2 linked regions of the Spiractinospora alimapuensis genome follow. The main gene of each other region encodes a partner of the protein of the gene in region 2 in a complex. Links are inferred from orthologs where the notes say so. Each region holds a gene or a part of one and is shown on either strand. Other genes may lie near its edges.

Region 1 (7,259 bases), 2.2 Mb from region 2 along the record:
GTGGACGAAAGAGGTGAGTTCACTCGTGCACAACAGTCAGCACGGTGACACCGGATTCGAAACCCCTGTTCCGCGAGGGCTGGGCGGACCCGCGGGGACGCAGACACCGTCCACGACGGCCCCCGCGGACTACCAACACCACCCCGGGTCGGCGTCCCCGGCGTCGGGTGCTTCCGGTGGGGCGGTTTCACGTGAAACGTGGGCTGATCCCGTACATGGATCCTCGGCCAGCGCGAGCCAGGGGACGCCGTTCGCGGGTGCCCCGGAGACACACGGCGCCGCGGCGTCGATGACTCCCGCGCACGGTTCCGGTGTGTCGGTCGAGGGTGGCGTGGACCTGGATACCCCGATCGCTCGGGCCGCGCGTGCGGCGATGACGGTGCGGGAGCCTGAGAGTGGCGATTGGCCGCGGCCGTCGCGGTGTCGGGTGATGAGCGTGGCGAATCAGAAGGGCGGGGTCGGTAAGACGACGACCACGGTCAACATCGCCGCCTCGCTGGCCATGCACGGCAATCGCGTCGTGGTCGTGGACCTGGATCCGCAGGGGAACGCCTCGACGGCGCTGGGGGCGGATCGTACCGAGGGTGTGCGCTCGATTTACCACTGTCTGGTCGAGGGTGAGGACCTGATCAAGGTCGCCCACCCGGTCGCCGACATCCCCAACCTGTGGTGCGTCCCCGCCACGATCGACCTCGCCGGCGCGGAGATCGAGCTGGTCTCCTTGGTGGCTCGAGAGTCTCGACTCAAGCGGGCACTGGGCGCGTACGACACCAGCGAGATCGACTACATCCTGATCGACTGCCCGCCGTCACTGGGGTTGTTGACCGTCAACGCGATGGTCGCGGCCGAGGAGGTCCTGATCCCGATCCAGTGCGAGTACTACGCACTGGAGGGTCTCGGTCAGCTGCTGCGCAACGTCGAGTTGGTGCGTACCCACCTCAATCCGGGACTGGCAATCTCCACCATCCTCCTGACGATGTACGACGGGAGGACCCGTCTGGCGTCGCAGGTTGCCGACGAGGTTCGGGAGCACTTCGGTGAGCTGGTGCTGGACACGGTGGTGCCCAGAAGCGTTCGCGTCTCCGAGGCGCCCAGCTATGGTCAGTCGGTGATGACCTACGACCCCGGGTCGACCGGCGCGGTGGCCTACATGGAGGCCGCGCGGGAGATGGCCGTGGCAGGGGCCGCTCAGTGATCGGAACTGAAGGGAGACCGCGGTGAGCCAGCGTCGGGGACTCGGTAAGGGTCTGGGGGCGCTCATTCCCCAGGGGCCGATCGAGACCGAGAGTCCGGGAGTGCCCCCCGGTGGTTCGATGGGGGCCGCGCCGGAGTATCTCGGTGCCTATCTGGCCGAGGTCGCGGTCGCGTCCGTGTCACCCAATCCGCGCCAACCGCGGCAGCACTTCGACGAGGACGCCTTGGAGGAGTTGACGGCCTCCATCGGTGAGGTCGGACTGCTTCAGCCCGTGGTGGTCCGACTCGTGGGCGAGGGCGCCTACGAACTCATCATGGGGGAGCGGCGCTGGCGTGCCAGTAAGGCCGCGGGCTTGGACACCATCCCGGCGATCGTGCGCCGCACGACCGACGACGACCTTCTGCGTGACGCCCTTCTGGAGAACCTGCACCGTCAGGAGCTCAACCCACTGGAGGAGGCGGCCGCCTACCAGCAGCTCCTGGACGACTTCGGCGCCACCCACGAGGAGCTGGCGAAGCGGATCGGCCGGTCCCGGCCGCATATCACCAACACGCTCCGGCTGCTGAACCTGTCGCCCGCGGTACAGCGACGGGTCGCGGCCGGGGTTCTGACGGCTGGCCACGCCCGTGCCCTTCTGTCGGTGGACGACTCGGAGCTTCAGTCCCACCTGGCGCAGCGGATCGTGGCCGAGGGGCTCTCCGTTCGGGCGTTGGAGGAGATCATCGCCCTGGGCATGGACGAGGGACGCAAGAAGCGCAAGGAGCGCCAGCGTCCGGACCGGGCGCCGGAGATGGACGAGTTCGCCGGCCGACTGTCCGACCTGTTGGACACTCGGGTGAAGGTGGATATGGGGCGACGCAAGGGCAAGATCGTGGTCGAGTTCGCCTCACGTGAGGACTTGGAACGCATCGTGTCGGCCATCGGTGAGCGGGGGAACTGAGCCGCTCGCCTTGACGCTTTGTCGACTCCTCGCCGTCGACGTGTCGACTTCACTATTCGTTTCCCCGTGGGGGCCGTGGTCACAGGACCACGGCCCCCACGGCGTTCGCGGGCGCGTCGGCTCTCACGGCACGGAGTCGGCGGAGCGTCCGGTGGACTGGGGGACAAATCCACACGTCGACATCTCTCCTGTCGTGAGCGGCGCATGGGCCCGGTGTGGCGGCCGGTGGGACCGGAGTGGGAGTACCCCCTGTCGTGGAGTCGTGGAGGATCAGACGTTCCCTCGAGACCTCCTGTCGTCCTGTCGTCCAGTGACTCGGCGAGTCCTGTGGGGCTCCGTGCGCTGGGGCAGACGAAAGGGGGCCCGGGAGAGTCTCCCGGGCCCCCTTCATGTCCCTTGTTTCACGTGAAACGGCGCGAGAAACGCACGCCGTACGAGGAGGGTCAGATGAAGTCCTTGAGTTCCTTCAGCATGGCCGCCTTGGGCTTGGCGCCCATGATCTGCTTGACGACCTCGCCGCCCTTGTAGACGTTCATCGTGGGGATCTGCATCACACCGTAGACCTGGGAGGTCTTCGGTTCCTTGTCGATGTTCATCTTGACGATGGTGATCTTGTCGCCGTGTTCCTGGGCGATCTGCTCGAGCACCGGAGCCACCTGGCGGCATGGGCCGCACCACTCCGCCCAGAAGTCGACGAGGACCGGCTTGTCGCTCTCCAGCACGTCCGCGTTGAAGCTGGCGTCGGTGACTTCCTTGACACTGCCCACCTTGTTACCCCTTTGCGTGTCGGCGGTTGATTAGTCGTTGAGGTCGGCGAGGAACCGCTCCGCGTCGAGCGCGGCGGAGCATCCGGTGCCGGCGGCCGTGACGGCCTGACGGTAGGAGTGGTCGACGACGTCGCCACAGGCGAACACGCCGGGCACGTTCGTCTTCGTCGTGGGGGAGTCGACGGACAGGTAGCCGTCGGCGTCAAGGTCGAGCTGGTCGGTGAACAGCTCGACCCGCGGGTCGTGGCCGACCGCGATGAAGAGACCCGTGACCTGGAGGTCACTCGTCTCGCCGGTGTTGGTGTTGCGCAGGCGCAGCGAGCTCACCTTGGTGTCGCCGAGGACCTCGGTGACCTCGGTGTCCCACAGGAAACGGATCTTCTCGTTCGCGAACGCCCGCTCCTGCATGATCTTGCTGGCGCGGAGCTGGTCGCGACGATGGATGATGGTCACCGACTTCGCGAACCGGGTGAGGAACGTCGCTTCCTCCATCGCGGTGTCGCCACCGCCGACGACGGCGATGTCCTGGTCGCGGAAGAAGAACCCGTCACACGTGGCGCACCACGAGGTGCCGCGGCCGGAGTACTCGTCCTCGCCCGGCACACCGAGCTTGCGGTGCTGCGACCCGGTGGCGACGATGACGGTTCGGGCCAGGAAGGTCTGGTCACCCGATTTGACGACTTTCGGATTCGCCGTCAAGTCGACTTCGGTGACGTCCGCGGCGCGGAGGTCGGCGCCGAAGCGCTCGGCCTGCTTGCGCATGTTGTCCATGAGATCAGGACCCAGGATCCCGTCGGGGAACCCAGGGAAGTTCTCCACATCGGTTGTGGTCATCAAAGCCCCACCCGCGGTGACTGAGCCTTCGAACACCAGGGGTCGAAGCTCCGCTCGCGCCGCGTAGACCGCGGCCGTGTATCCCGCGGGTCCGGAACCAATGATGATCACGTTACGCACGTCACTCACGCTGGCCGGCCCCTCTGCAGTGGTCACATCGCTGTGCTGGTCTCAAAGTCGTTCAGTACCAACAGATGGTAGGGGCAGGCCATTCCCGCCGGGGCCATGTCCCTGGTGAGGGCATGACCACGACGGGAACGAGCGTCGTCGACGCGCCTAGGGCGCGGACACCGTGCCCGAGTCGAGCGCTTCCGCGGAACCGGAGTCCGCCGCGCCACAGGTGTCGGCGACGACTCGGTAGTGAAACTCCTCGGTGGACTCCGGTGGGAGTCCGGCGCTGTCGACCAGGACCCAGGCCGTCACGCCCTCATACTCCGCGAGGTCGACGAGGAAGGGATGACTGCCGCCTTCCTCAACAACCTGTGCGGTGCAGGCCGCGAGGGCCTCAGGCTCGGCCTGGGCGGCCGGAGGCGCGTCCGTGGTGTCCGCGTCGCCGGCAGGGTCCTCCTCCAGTGGCACAGAGTCAATGAGTTGTGACACCTGGGAGTCGATCGCGTCCGCGGTATAGGCGGTCCCGCTCTCCACGGAGGCCTTGTACGGCTGGGCGATCTCCGGGTCGTCCTGTGGAGCCGGTTCGGCCACCGCTGGTCCCTCGGCCGACTTGTCGGCGAGTACGGAGTTGAGGACGGCGATACCACCGCCGACGACGAACACCGCGGCCGCCGCGGCCACGAGCATCGGAGTCCACCGACTGAACCGGGTCTTGTGCGTCAGGTGCAGCACCTGCGCCGATCCGGTGTCCTCTCCGTCCGACGGAGGCGTGCCACCGTCGGAACCGGACCTCCCCCGGGCGAACTCCGCGGCCAGGCGCTCGTCGAGGGCCTGCGCGGTGGACGGGGGCAGGGAGGGGAGATGGTCGGTGGTGAGCGTCGCCGAGGCGTCGTCCACCTGTTTGAGGAACACGTCACCCAATGGTGGGCTGGGCGACGTACGAAGCAGCGATGCGGTCTCCTCCAGCCCCGAGAGCGCCGCGTCACACTCCGCGCACTCGGCGATGTGGGAACGCATCACAGCCGCGTCATCCTCCTCGAGCGCTCCTTCGTGGTACAGAGCGATAAGAAGCATGCTCGCGTCTTCTTCGTCCAGCGGCTCCTCGACATAGCGTCCGAGGGCCACGGACTCGACGTGCGACGTCACGATCCCTTGCCACCTCCTCCGTGAGATGTGACGTCTGAGGGAGGCTGTCGGTTCCTGAGATGCTGCAGATAGGGCAGAAGTCGGGACCTACCGCGCGCACACCGACTCTTCACCGTGCCCGGAGCGATCGCGAGAATTGTCGCCGCCTCGTCAACGCGATATCCCAACATGTCGACAAGGATGAGAGCGTGCCGCTGCTCCTCGGGGAGCTGCCTCAGGGCGTCGTGGACGTCGATCGACGCGTCGCTGGAGGAAGCGGGGTCGTTCGGCGTCCCACGCGTGTGCTCGTGCGCCAGGAGGTCCAGGTTCGCTCCGTCCCCGGACGGGTAGTGGGGCCGGACCATCTTGCGTCGCAGCCGGTCGTTGCAGGCGTTGATGACGATCCTGTGCAGCCATGTGGTGACCGCCGAGTCGCCACGGAAGCGGTGCGCCGCCCGGAACGCCGACAGGAAGGCGTCCTGCAGCGCGTCGGACGCCTCCTCGGGGTCGCCCAGGACACGGATCGCGACCGCCCACATGCGGGCGCGGTGTCGACGAACGAGCTCACCGAAGGCGCGTTCGTCACCCTGCCGATGCTGTTCGAGGAGCTCGGGGTCTGACAGGTCGGGAGGTTCAGTCAGCGCGTTCACGGGGTTCCACGCAGCTCCAGGTCATTAATCGTGGCGCGGTACTTCGAGCCGTCCGAGGCCAGCTCGGTGAACCACACGACGACGTAGCGTCCTTCGGCGGGCTCATCCAGCGTAATGGCGGTCTCACCACTCGCCCCAGTGTCGGAGTGGACACTGGTTAGTGCCCCCAGGTCGGCCTCGTCACCGACGAGCAGCTCGTAGGAGGTGGCTCCGTCACCGAGGTGCAGGTCGGCTTCGTTGATCTCCACCGTGTCCCCCATGTCGACAAGGAGACCCACGCCGTCCTTGAGGTTGCCCAGTTGGGCGCTCGTGTAGCCCTGGGTGTTCCACTGTGTGCTCGGGTCGCCGTCGATGGCGAGGTCGGCCTTGTCGCCGTGTTCGTCACCGTCGCCCTGTGGGTCGAAGCCGTCGGCACTCGCCGGTTGCAGGACCTCGAACTCCTCGCTCGCCTCGTCCTCCGTGTCCTCCGGCTCTTCGCTCACGGCGGGACCGTAGTCGTTCCACTGGCTGCCGAGTGACCAGGCGCCGAGGACGACGGCGACGAGTACCAGGAGCCCGACGGCCGCCACGGCGATTCGAGGGGTCATCGATCGTCGCTCGGCGTTCGCGCGACGACCACCCCCACCGGAGGACGGGTGCGCCCCACCCGACGGTGCCGCCGCGTTGGAGGGAGATCCCACGGCCGTCGCGGCCGCCGCGGGGGCGGGAGGCGCGGGTGGGGACGCGGGCAATGGCATGACCCGCGGGAGCGCGGCCAGTGCGTCGGCGACCTCGCGGGGGTTGCGCAGTGGCGCCCCACTGCGTCCGCCGTCCTGGAAAGCGGACCGACGGACGATGTCGTTGGCGGCCTCGGGGATCCCGGCCCGGACCTGGCCTGGATCACACGGGGCGCCGGCCACGATGGGAGCGGGACGTAGACCGTGGTTTCCCTCACCGGGCCACAACGCCGTGAGCGCCGCGTACAGCAGACGACCCAGGCCAATGGCGTCGGCCAGCTCGGGATCCTCGGTGGAGATCCCGTGGAGGGCGGCGTCCACGCACACACCGGTGATCTTCACCGAGCCGCCGGCGGTCCAGATGAGCTTGCGAGGGGTGAGGCACACGTGGTGCAGGCCGGCGGCGCCGGCGGCGGCCAGCGCCTCGGCGGCCTCACCGACGAGGCCTGTGGCCCACTCCGACTCACGCGGTCCCTGCGCGAGTAGATCGGTCAGGGTCTGCCCGGCGATCCACTCCTCGACGACGTAGGGCTGTGCGCCACGGTCGTCGGCGTCGAAGACCTGGGTCAGTCGAGAGTCGGCGATACGACTCGCGGCCCTGGCGGCCCGGACGACCTCCCCTGTTCGGGGGAACCCCGGTGCGAACGTGCGGATCGCGACAGGGCGGGCCAGGATCTCGTCGGTCGCCTTCCACAGCGCGGCCCCGCCGGACTCGTTGACCAGATCCTCAAGCAAATAGCGGCCGGCGACCCGTGCGCCGGGTTCGATCATGGAGGTGCTCATAGTGGGAGGGGTGGACACAACACGGTCCTGCGCGGCCGAACCACGAGACTCGGGATGCTCATGTTGTGTCTTCCGAACCTCCCTTCCGAGGTCTCGGTGTAAACCGCTCGCATGACACGGCGCGAACCGGGCCACGCG
Region 2 (7,403 bases):
GCCGTCCACGACGGGGATGCGGCGCCTATGAGGTCAGCACCCGGCGTGTCGACTCCCTGACCTGGGGAGACTTGGCGGATCCGTCGGTTGGTACCTCGGCGTTTTCCCACACCACGCTCGCCCGGCGTCCGTCCAGCTCCAGAGTGGCGAGGCTGTTGCGGTAGTCGGGGCCGTCGTCCAACCGCCACCGTAGAGCGGGGGAGGGGACGCGGGCCAGGGCGGTCAGCACTCGGGTGCCGGCCGCCGCCAGGCCACTCGCGGCGATCCGGGTCATGATCCGCAGGGGGCGGGGAAGCCGATTGCGGATGGGGGAGCACACCAGTTGGGCCACCGTGGTGTCCCCGCCGGGCGTGTCAGTCCCGGTGCGCGCCCGCGCGAGGTAGGAGAAGTGCACGTCCCCGCCGAGGAACAGGACGCTGGCCGGGGCGGCACCCCGGCGGCCGCTCCCCGTCTCCAGGACGGCGTTGGTCACGTGCGTGAACGACTGTTGGAACGCCGCCCAGTGCTCCAGGTCCACCGCCTGGCGCAGTCGTTCCCCGATCCCGCGCATGGCTGCCCCCCACCGGCCCGCGCACACGGCCTCACTCCACGCCTCGAGGTTGTGCACCCCACGGGGGAGGAGGAACGGCAGCGAGCAGGCGACGACGACGTGGTCGACGTCGCCGGTGAGGTTCTCGTCGATCCAGGCCGAGCCCCGCGTCCCCAGCATGTCGCGGTCGGAGTCGTCCGCCACCCGTCGTGAGCAGCGGGTGTCGACCATCAGTACCCGCGTGCCGCCGAGGTCCAGGCGGAAACTCCAGAGGTAGCTCTCCGGCGACTGGTCCGCCCGCCACGCGAACTCGTCCAGGGCCGGCCCGGCGTCCGCCGGGGTGGCCTCGTCGGGCGTGGCGGTGTCTGACGCCGGGTCGGTGGGCCCGGGGGAGTCGCTGGCGGCGACGTCGAGGGTCACGTCGTTTGAGGGGCCGAGGACCGCCGCCACCGCGGGGTCCGCGGCGCGGTCCCGTGCGGTCAGGTTGCCCAGGTGCTGGTACACCCAGTAGGCCCCGATCCCCGAGGTGATCCGATCCCGCCACCATGGAGAGGCCGCGATCTTCCGACGCCAGGCGCCGGAGGTGTTCCAGTCGTCGCGGATGTCGTGGTCGTCGAACATCATCAGCGTGGGCACGGTGGACAACAGCCACCGCACGTCCGGCGCGGTCCACGCACGGCGGTACAGCTCGGCGTACTCGTCGAAGGACACGACCTCGTCCGCGGGCGCGTGTATGGCGCTGGAACGCCCGGAGGCGGCCTCGATGCGTCGGGCCCGCAGTTCGGCCGCCATGTCCGCCTGGAGTTCGTCGGCATAGACCTGGTCGCCGAGAAGGAGCATCACCGACGGCTCGTCGGGCACGGCCCCACCGTGGTCCCGTCGACGCCGCGCCAGACGCCGGGCGTAGGCGAGGAGCATGTCCGGGCCGTGCACGGCGTCCGCCTCCACCGTGTGGGCCGCTGTCGTCAGGCAGGACCCGAACAGGACGCGCGTCGGCGTCGCCGGGTCCAGAGTGCGCAGAAGGCTGGGCGGTGCGTCGCCGCCGGGCAGGGGCCAGACACTCACACCGTCCACGGAAACGCGGTAGGGCAGCGCGCTCCCCGGCGACAACCCCTCCACATCGACGAGCGCGAAGTGATGCCCGTGCACGGTGAACGTCCGAGCGTCCGCCCGGACCTCAGGTCCGCCCTCGTGTCCCGCGGCGACGGTGACAGTGCCCGGCGAGCTGGTCTCGACCCACACCGTCGCGGTGGACGCGCTGACACGGCGCAGCACCGGGCCGGCGCGCAACTCGACACTCACGGATTCTCACTCCTCGTTCCGGCCTGCGGGTGCCGTCCTCCGCCCACGAATACCGTACGGAGTTCCGACGCACCAGCGGGGGGTTGCGGCCGGAGCCGGCCGGGGTAACGGTAGCCGTATGCGCACGACACTGTTGGACATATCCACCGGAGGCGACGACACGGTCGTCGACATCACCCACCTCTGTGCCCAGTTCGCCGCGGAGGCGGGTGGGGACGGACTGCTCCACGTCTTCGTCCCCCACGCCACCGCCGGTATCGCCATCATCGAGATCGGCGCCGGATCCGACGACGACCTGCTCGCCGCCCTGGGCGACCTTCTTCCAGCCGACGACCGATGGCGACACCGCCACGGATCACCGGGCCACGGACGAAGCCACGTGCTGCCCGCGCTCGTCCCGCCATATGCCACGATTCCGGTGATCGCGGGACAGTTGGCCCTGGGCACATGGCAAAGTGTTTCCATCGTCGACATCAATGTCGACAACCCGCACCGAAACGTGCGTCTGTCGTTCTTGACCAGCGCCGGTTAAGGAGTAGGAGTGGTACTCACACACGCGGCCCCCAGCGCGTTGACGAACGTGCCCGGAGCATGTGAACTTAACCGACAACGGCGGGTGGTCGTCGATACGGTCACCACAAGGATGCCGTCGGTGGTCCCGCACCCGTGCGGGCCAGTTCTGGGCTATGGAGGAGGACTTTCGTGAGCTCGACCGCGGGTCAGGCGCGCAGTGAGAACAGCCTGGCCGATCAGCTCGGTTTCAAACCGGGTCAGGTGGTGCAGGAGATCGCGTTCGACGATGACGTGGACGAGGAGCTTCGCGCGTCGATCGTGAAGAGCACCGGGAATGAGCTCGTCGACGAGGACTATGGGGACGTCGTCGACGTCGTGTTGCTCTGGTGGCGTAGCGATGAGGAGGATGACCTCGCCGACGCACTGATGGACGCGTTGACCATGGTCGAGGGCGGGGGAGCGATCTGGGTCCTGACGCCCAAACCGGGGCGGGAGGGCCACGTCGCGCCGAGCGACGTCACCGAGGCGGCGGGAACCGCCGGCCTGTCCCAGACCTCCGCGGTGAACGCCGGTCAGGACTGGTCAGGGACCCGGCTCATCGTGCCCAAGTCCAAGCGTTAGTCTTCCCACGAGCTCCCGGATGCCCCGCCCGCGCGGGGCATCCGAGGGCTGCCCGAATCCCGAATGAGAGGCCTGTGCACTGATGAGCAGCGGGACGCCGATCGAGATCGGCCAGAAGGCCCCCGACTTCGAGCTGGCCAACCAACACGGCGAGAAGGTGCGCCTGTCCGACTTCCAGGGCAAGCACAACGTCGTCGTGGTCTTCTACCCCCTCGCGTTCTCCGGCGTCTGCGGTAACGAGCTGTGCGAACTCCGTGACGGCATCGCGGAGTTCGAGAACGACAAGGTGCGGCTGCTGACCATCTCCGTCGACTCCGTACACGCCCACCGCGCCTGGGCCGACCAGGAGAAGCTGGAGTACCCCCTCCTCAGCGACTTCTGGCCCCACGGCGCGGTGGCGCAGTCCTACGGAGTCTTCGACGAAGAACGAGGCGTCGCCGTGCGCGGCACCTTCCTCATCGACACCACCGGCGTCGTCCAGTGGAAGGTCGTCAACCCCCTCTCCGAGGCCCGCAGCCTCGAGGACTACCGCAAGGCGATCGAAGCCCTGTAACCCCAACGGCTCGGGGCAAACGCCCCGAGCCACACGGTAGTATCCACAAAGTCAGGGCGCATAGCTCAGTTGGTCAGAGCATCCGGCTTACAACCGGAAGGTCACAGGTTCGAGTCCTGTTGCGCCCACAATGCCCTGTGCGCTGGGCTTCGCAGATGGGCATGTAACTGATGCGAACCTCAGTGCAGAGCGCACCGCGAGCTACAGTAACCCGGACGCCTCGTGATCACCGAGTGTGCGCATGCCCGGGCAGTGCGAGGGTAGCCGATCGGACCGATGACCCCGTCTCCGGCTTCAGAGTCACCATGTACGAGCCCTACGGAGTGCCGGAGGCTCGTCTGCGATGTGGTGGGCTCCCGAAGGGGGCAAGACCATACGTCTCTTTGCGCGTCTCCTGAGGTACGTGGACTCCGGCCCGGCGACAGCTCGCTCTGCCGCCTGATGTGGGGCGCTGGCCGTTTTCAGTGGGGGTTCGGGAGAAGTTCTCCCAGGAGTTGTGTGACGCGGTCGCGGATCTCGTCGCGGATGGGGCGGATGGCTTCGATGTGGTGTCCGGCGGGGTCGGGGAGGTCCCAGTCGAGGTAGCGCTTGCCGGGGAAGACGGGGCAGGTGTCGCCGCATCCCATGGTGACGCAGACGTCGGAGGCACGGACCGCGTCCGTTGTCAGGATCTTGGGGTGCTGGTCGGTGAGGTCGATGCCGACCTCGGCCATGGCGGCCACGACGGCCGGGTTGAGTTCCTCGGCGGGTGTCGAGCCGGCGGAGCGGACCTCGACCTGTCCCTCGGACAGGTGGTGTAACCACGCGGCGGCCATTTGGGAGCGTCCGGCGTTGTGGACGCAGACGAATAGGACGGATGGTGTGGCGGTGTAGGTCACTGTGGCGTCCCGAGGGTTGATCGTGGAGCGGCGTACAGGTCTGACGTATCAGCATCCGATGATGCGATAATATCAGCGCATGTTGATGTCAGTGAATGCTGATTTGTTGAAGGTGTTGTCCGACCCCTTGCGCCTGCGGATCGTGGGTTTGCTCGCGCGCGAGACGTTGTGTACTACGCATCTGGTGGCGGAGACGGGTGCGAGTCAGACGAACCTGTCCAACCACCTGCGCATGCTGCGGGACGCGGGTGTGGTGGAGACCGAGCCGTGTGGGCGGTTCACGTACTACCGCCTGTGTCCCGAGGTTCTGGACGGGGTGTCGCGGCAGTTGGCGGCGTTGGCTGAGACTGCGCGCACCGTGGGTGCCGGGGAGAACAGGCGGGCGTGCTGATGGTGCGCTCGCAGGAGGCGTCCCCCGCTGGTGCCGGGTCGGTCGCCGCGAAGATGTCGGTGCTCGACCGATTCCTGGCGGTGTGGATCCTGCTCGCCATGGCGGTCGGTCTGGGACTGGGTCGGGTGGTCCCGGGTTTGGACGAGTTTCTGGCCTCGTTGGAGGTCGGTGGTATCTCGCTGCCCATCGCCGTTGGCCTGTTGGTGATGATGTACCCGGTCCTGGCCAAGGTCCGCTACGACCGTTTGGACACCGTCACCCGCGACCGCCGGCTGCTGGTTTCCTCTCTGGTCATCAACTGGCTCGTGGGGCCCGCCGTCATGTTCGCGCTGGCGTGGATCTTCCTCGCCGATCTCCCCGAGTACCGAACCGGCCTGATCATCGTTGGCCTGGCGCGGTGCATCGCCATGGTCATCATCTGGAACGACCTCGCGTGCGGGAACCGCGAGGCGGCCGCGGTGCTGGTCGCGCTGAACTCGGTCTTCCAGGTGCTCGTGTTCGGACTCCTCGGGTGGTTCTATCTGGACCTGTTGCCCGGCTGGTTGGGCCTGGACACCGGGGGGCTGGAGGTGTCGCCCTGGCTGATTGCGGTCAACGTGGTGGTGTTCCTCGGCATCCCGCTGGTCGCCGGCTTCCTGACCCGCCACGTCGGCGAGCGCAGGCTGGGGCGCGAGCGCTACGAGTCCGGATTCCTGCCACGGATCGGCCCGTGGGCCCTGTACGGGCTGTTGTTCACCATTGTCCTGCTGTTCGCCCTGCAGGGCGAGACGATCACGAGCCAGCCCCTGGACGTGGTCCGCATCGCCGTCCCGTTGCTGGCCTACTTCGTGATCATGTGGTTCGGTACATTCGCCTTCGGTAAGGCCGCCAGGATGAGCTACGACCGGACGACCACGCTGGCCTTCACCGCGGCGGGCAACAACTTCGAGTTGGCCATCGCGGTGGCGATCGCGACCTTCGGTGTCACCTCGGGGCAGGCGCTGGCCGGCGTGGTCGGCCCGCTGATCGAGGTTCCCGTGCTGGTCGCCCTCGTCTACGTCTCGTTGGCCTGGCGCAAGCGATTCGCGCCCGCACGGCGCTGAGGGGGGAGACGCCAGCTACGGCGGGGAGTCGGGTCCGGCGTCCTGTGCTGCGGGAGTGGTGGGTCAGCGCCGCCGTTGGAGTCGGCGCAGGACGTGGCGGGCGTCCCGTCCGACGCCGCGCAGTGTGGCTGAGGAGAAACTGCGTTGGAACTCCAGGCCCACATACCCCAGTCCGGGCACCGTGGTGGATAGTCCCCCGTGGTGGAGCGGTTGGCCTTGGTCGTCGAGGGCGCCGGTCGTGGCGAGGTAGTCCAGGGCGGGTCGGTAACCGGTGGCGAGGAGAAGGGTGTCGATCGTCTCGACGGCGCCGTCGGACCAGGTGACCTTGTCGCCGTCGAGGTGGGTGAACATGTCGCGCCGGTCAGGGTTGCCGGTGGCGAACGCGGCGCGGTATCGGCCGTCGTCGTTGACCAGCGTGGGCCCGTTCTGCCAGATCCGGCGGAGGGGGGCGGAGTCCAGGCCGCTGCGTACGAACCACCAGTGGATGTCGCGGCCCAACGGGCGTTGGTTGGCCCACGCCACGGGCTTACGGGTGGCGAGGCTGACCTGGGCCACCTCGGCCAGTTCCGCGGCGATCTGAACCCCGGAGTTTCCCCCGCCGACGACGATCACGCGCTGGCCGGAGAAGGAGTCGGGGGAGCGGTAGGCGGCGGTGTGGAGCACCTGCCCGGAGAAAGTATCCAGGCCAAGGAGGCTGGGTGTGTGTGGCCGTGTGAATCCCCCGGTCGCGGCCACTACGGTGCGCGCCCGTACCGCGACGCCGTCGCCCGTGGTGAGGACGAATCCCTTGGGGGTGTGCTCCACGCGTTCCACGCGGTGCCCGCAGCGGATGTCGGCGTCCAGGTGGGAGGCGTAGTCACGTAGGTAGTCGAGGACCTCGTCACGGAGCGGGTATCGATCGGGGTCGCCGGGCATGGCCCGTCCGGGCAGGCCGGAGAAGCGGGCGGGGGAGAACAGGGTCAGGCTGTCGTAGTAGTCCGGCCAGGAACCCCCGGGGTGCTCGGCGGCCTCCAGCACCACGGGGTGTACTCCGTTGTGGTTGGCGGCGTGGGCCGTGGCGAGTCCTGCCTGTCCGGCGCCGATGATGGCGAGCGGTACGTGTTCCATTTCTTCCTCTTCGGCTGTGCTGGGGGCGGTGTCTTCGACACGTCGCCCCCAGCAGGTGTTCTAGGACGATTGCGACGGGGTGGGGCGGCTGGCCAGCGAGATCAGGGCGGCCAATGCACCAAGAGCCCCCAGAGCCGTGAACGCGGCCGGGTAGCCGCCCAGGGGACCGGCCAGCGCGGCGCCGGCCCAGGGTGCGAGGGCGATCGCGACCATGATCGGGGTGTGCATCACTCCGTTGAGCGTGGCGTAGCTCTGGGTTCCCCAACGATCGGTCACGGCGGTGGCCTGCAACAGGGTCAGTACTCCGCGCGCCATGCCAGCGAGGACGGAGATCACCACGAGCAGTGTCCATGGACCAGGGACGAGCCCCAGGACGATCGTCGTCACGGCACAGGCCGCCAGGACGCCCACCATGCGGGTGACCGGA

The links.
Region 1: the proteins of J4H86_RS26810 (region 2) and trxA are in contact, whole or in part, in an NMR structure (PDB 2IPA), measured with the Bacillus subtilis proteins. The link is inferred for Spiractinospora alimapuensis from one-to-one orthologs.

What each region holds. Positions count from the first base shown.
Region 1 is NZ_CP072467.1:3,566,908-3,574,166, forward strand. What follows is about bases 1,241-3,964. They hold trxA (thioredoxin), read right to left. Parts: upstream 2,903-3,964; coding sequence 2,579-2,902; downstream 1,241-2,578. Other genes in these bases: J4H86_RS16555 (ParB/RepB/Spo0J family partition protein), read left to right, coding at 1,314-2,135; trxB (thioredoxin-disulfide reductase), read right to left, coding at 2,933-3,865. In the rest of the region: 16S rRNA (guanine(527)-N(7))-methyltransferase RsmG, read left to right, coding at 1-17; J4H86_RS16550 (ParA family protein), read left to right, coding at 290-1,195; J4H86_RS16570 (zf-HC2 domain-containing protein), read right to left, coding at 4,013-4,993; RNA polymerase sigma factor SigM, read right to left, coding at 4,990-5,613; J4H86_RS16580 (protein kinase family protein), read right to left, coding at 5,619-7,121. UniProt on the Bacillus subtilis protein: Participates in various redox reactions through the reversible oxidation of its active center dithiol to a disulfide and catalyzes dithiol-disulfide exchange reactions.
Region 2 is NZ_CP072467.1:5,776,484-5,783,886, forward strand. Bases 2,689-5,556 are described here. They hold J4H86_RS26810 (arsenate reductase ArsC), read right to left. Parts: upstream 4,397-5,556; coding sequence 3,980-4,396; downstream 2,689-3,979. Other genes in these bases: J4H86_RS26795 (DUF3052 domain-containing protein), read left to right, coding at 2,689-2,965; J4H86_RS26800 (peroxiredoxin), read left to right, coding at 3,048-3,518; J4H86_RS26815 (ArsR/SmtB family transcription factor), read left to right, coding at 4,482-4,787; arsB (ACR3 family arsenite efflux transporter), read left to right, coding at 4,787-5,556. Outside these bases: J4H86_RS26785 (DUF7800 domain-containing protein), read right to left, coding at 26-1,831; J4H86_RS26790 (YjbQ family protein), read left to right, coding at 1,950-2,363; more of J4H86_RS26795, read left to right, coding at 2,534-2,688; more of arsB, read left to right, coding at 5,557-5,869; J4H86_RS26825 (flavin-containing monooxygenase), read right to left, coding at 5,933-6,976; J4H86_RS26830 (MFS transporter), read right to left, coding at 7,037-7,403. UniProt on the Bacillus subtilis protein: Catalyzes the reduction of arsenate [As(V)] to arsenite [As(III)]. In vitro, can dephosphorylate para-nitrophenyl phosphate (pNPP).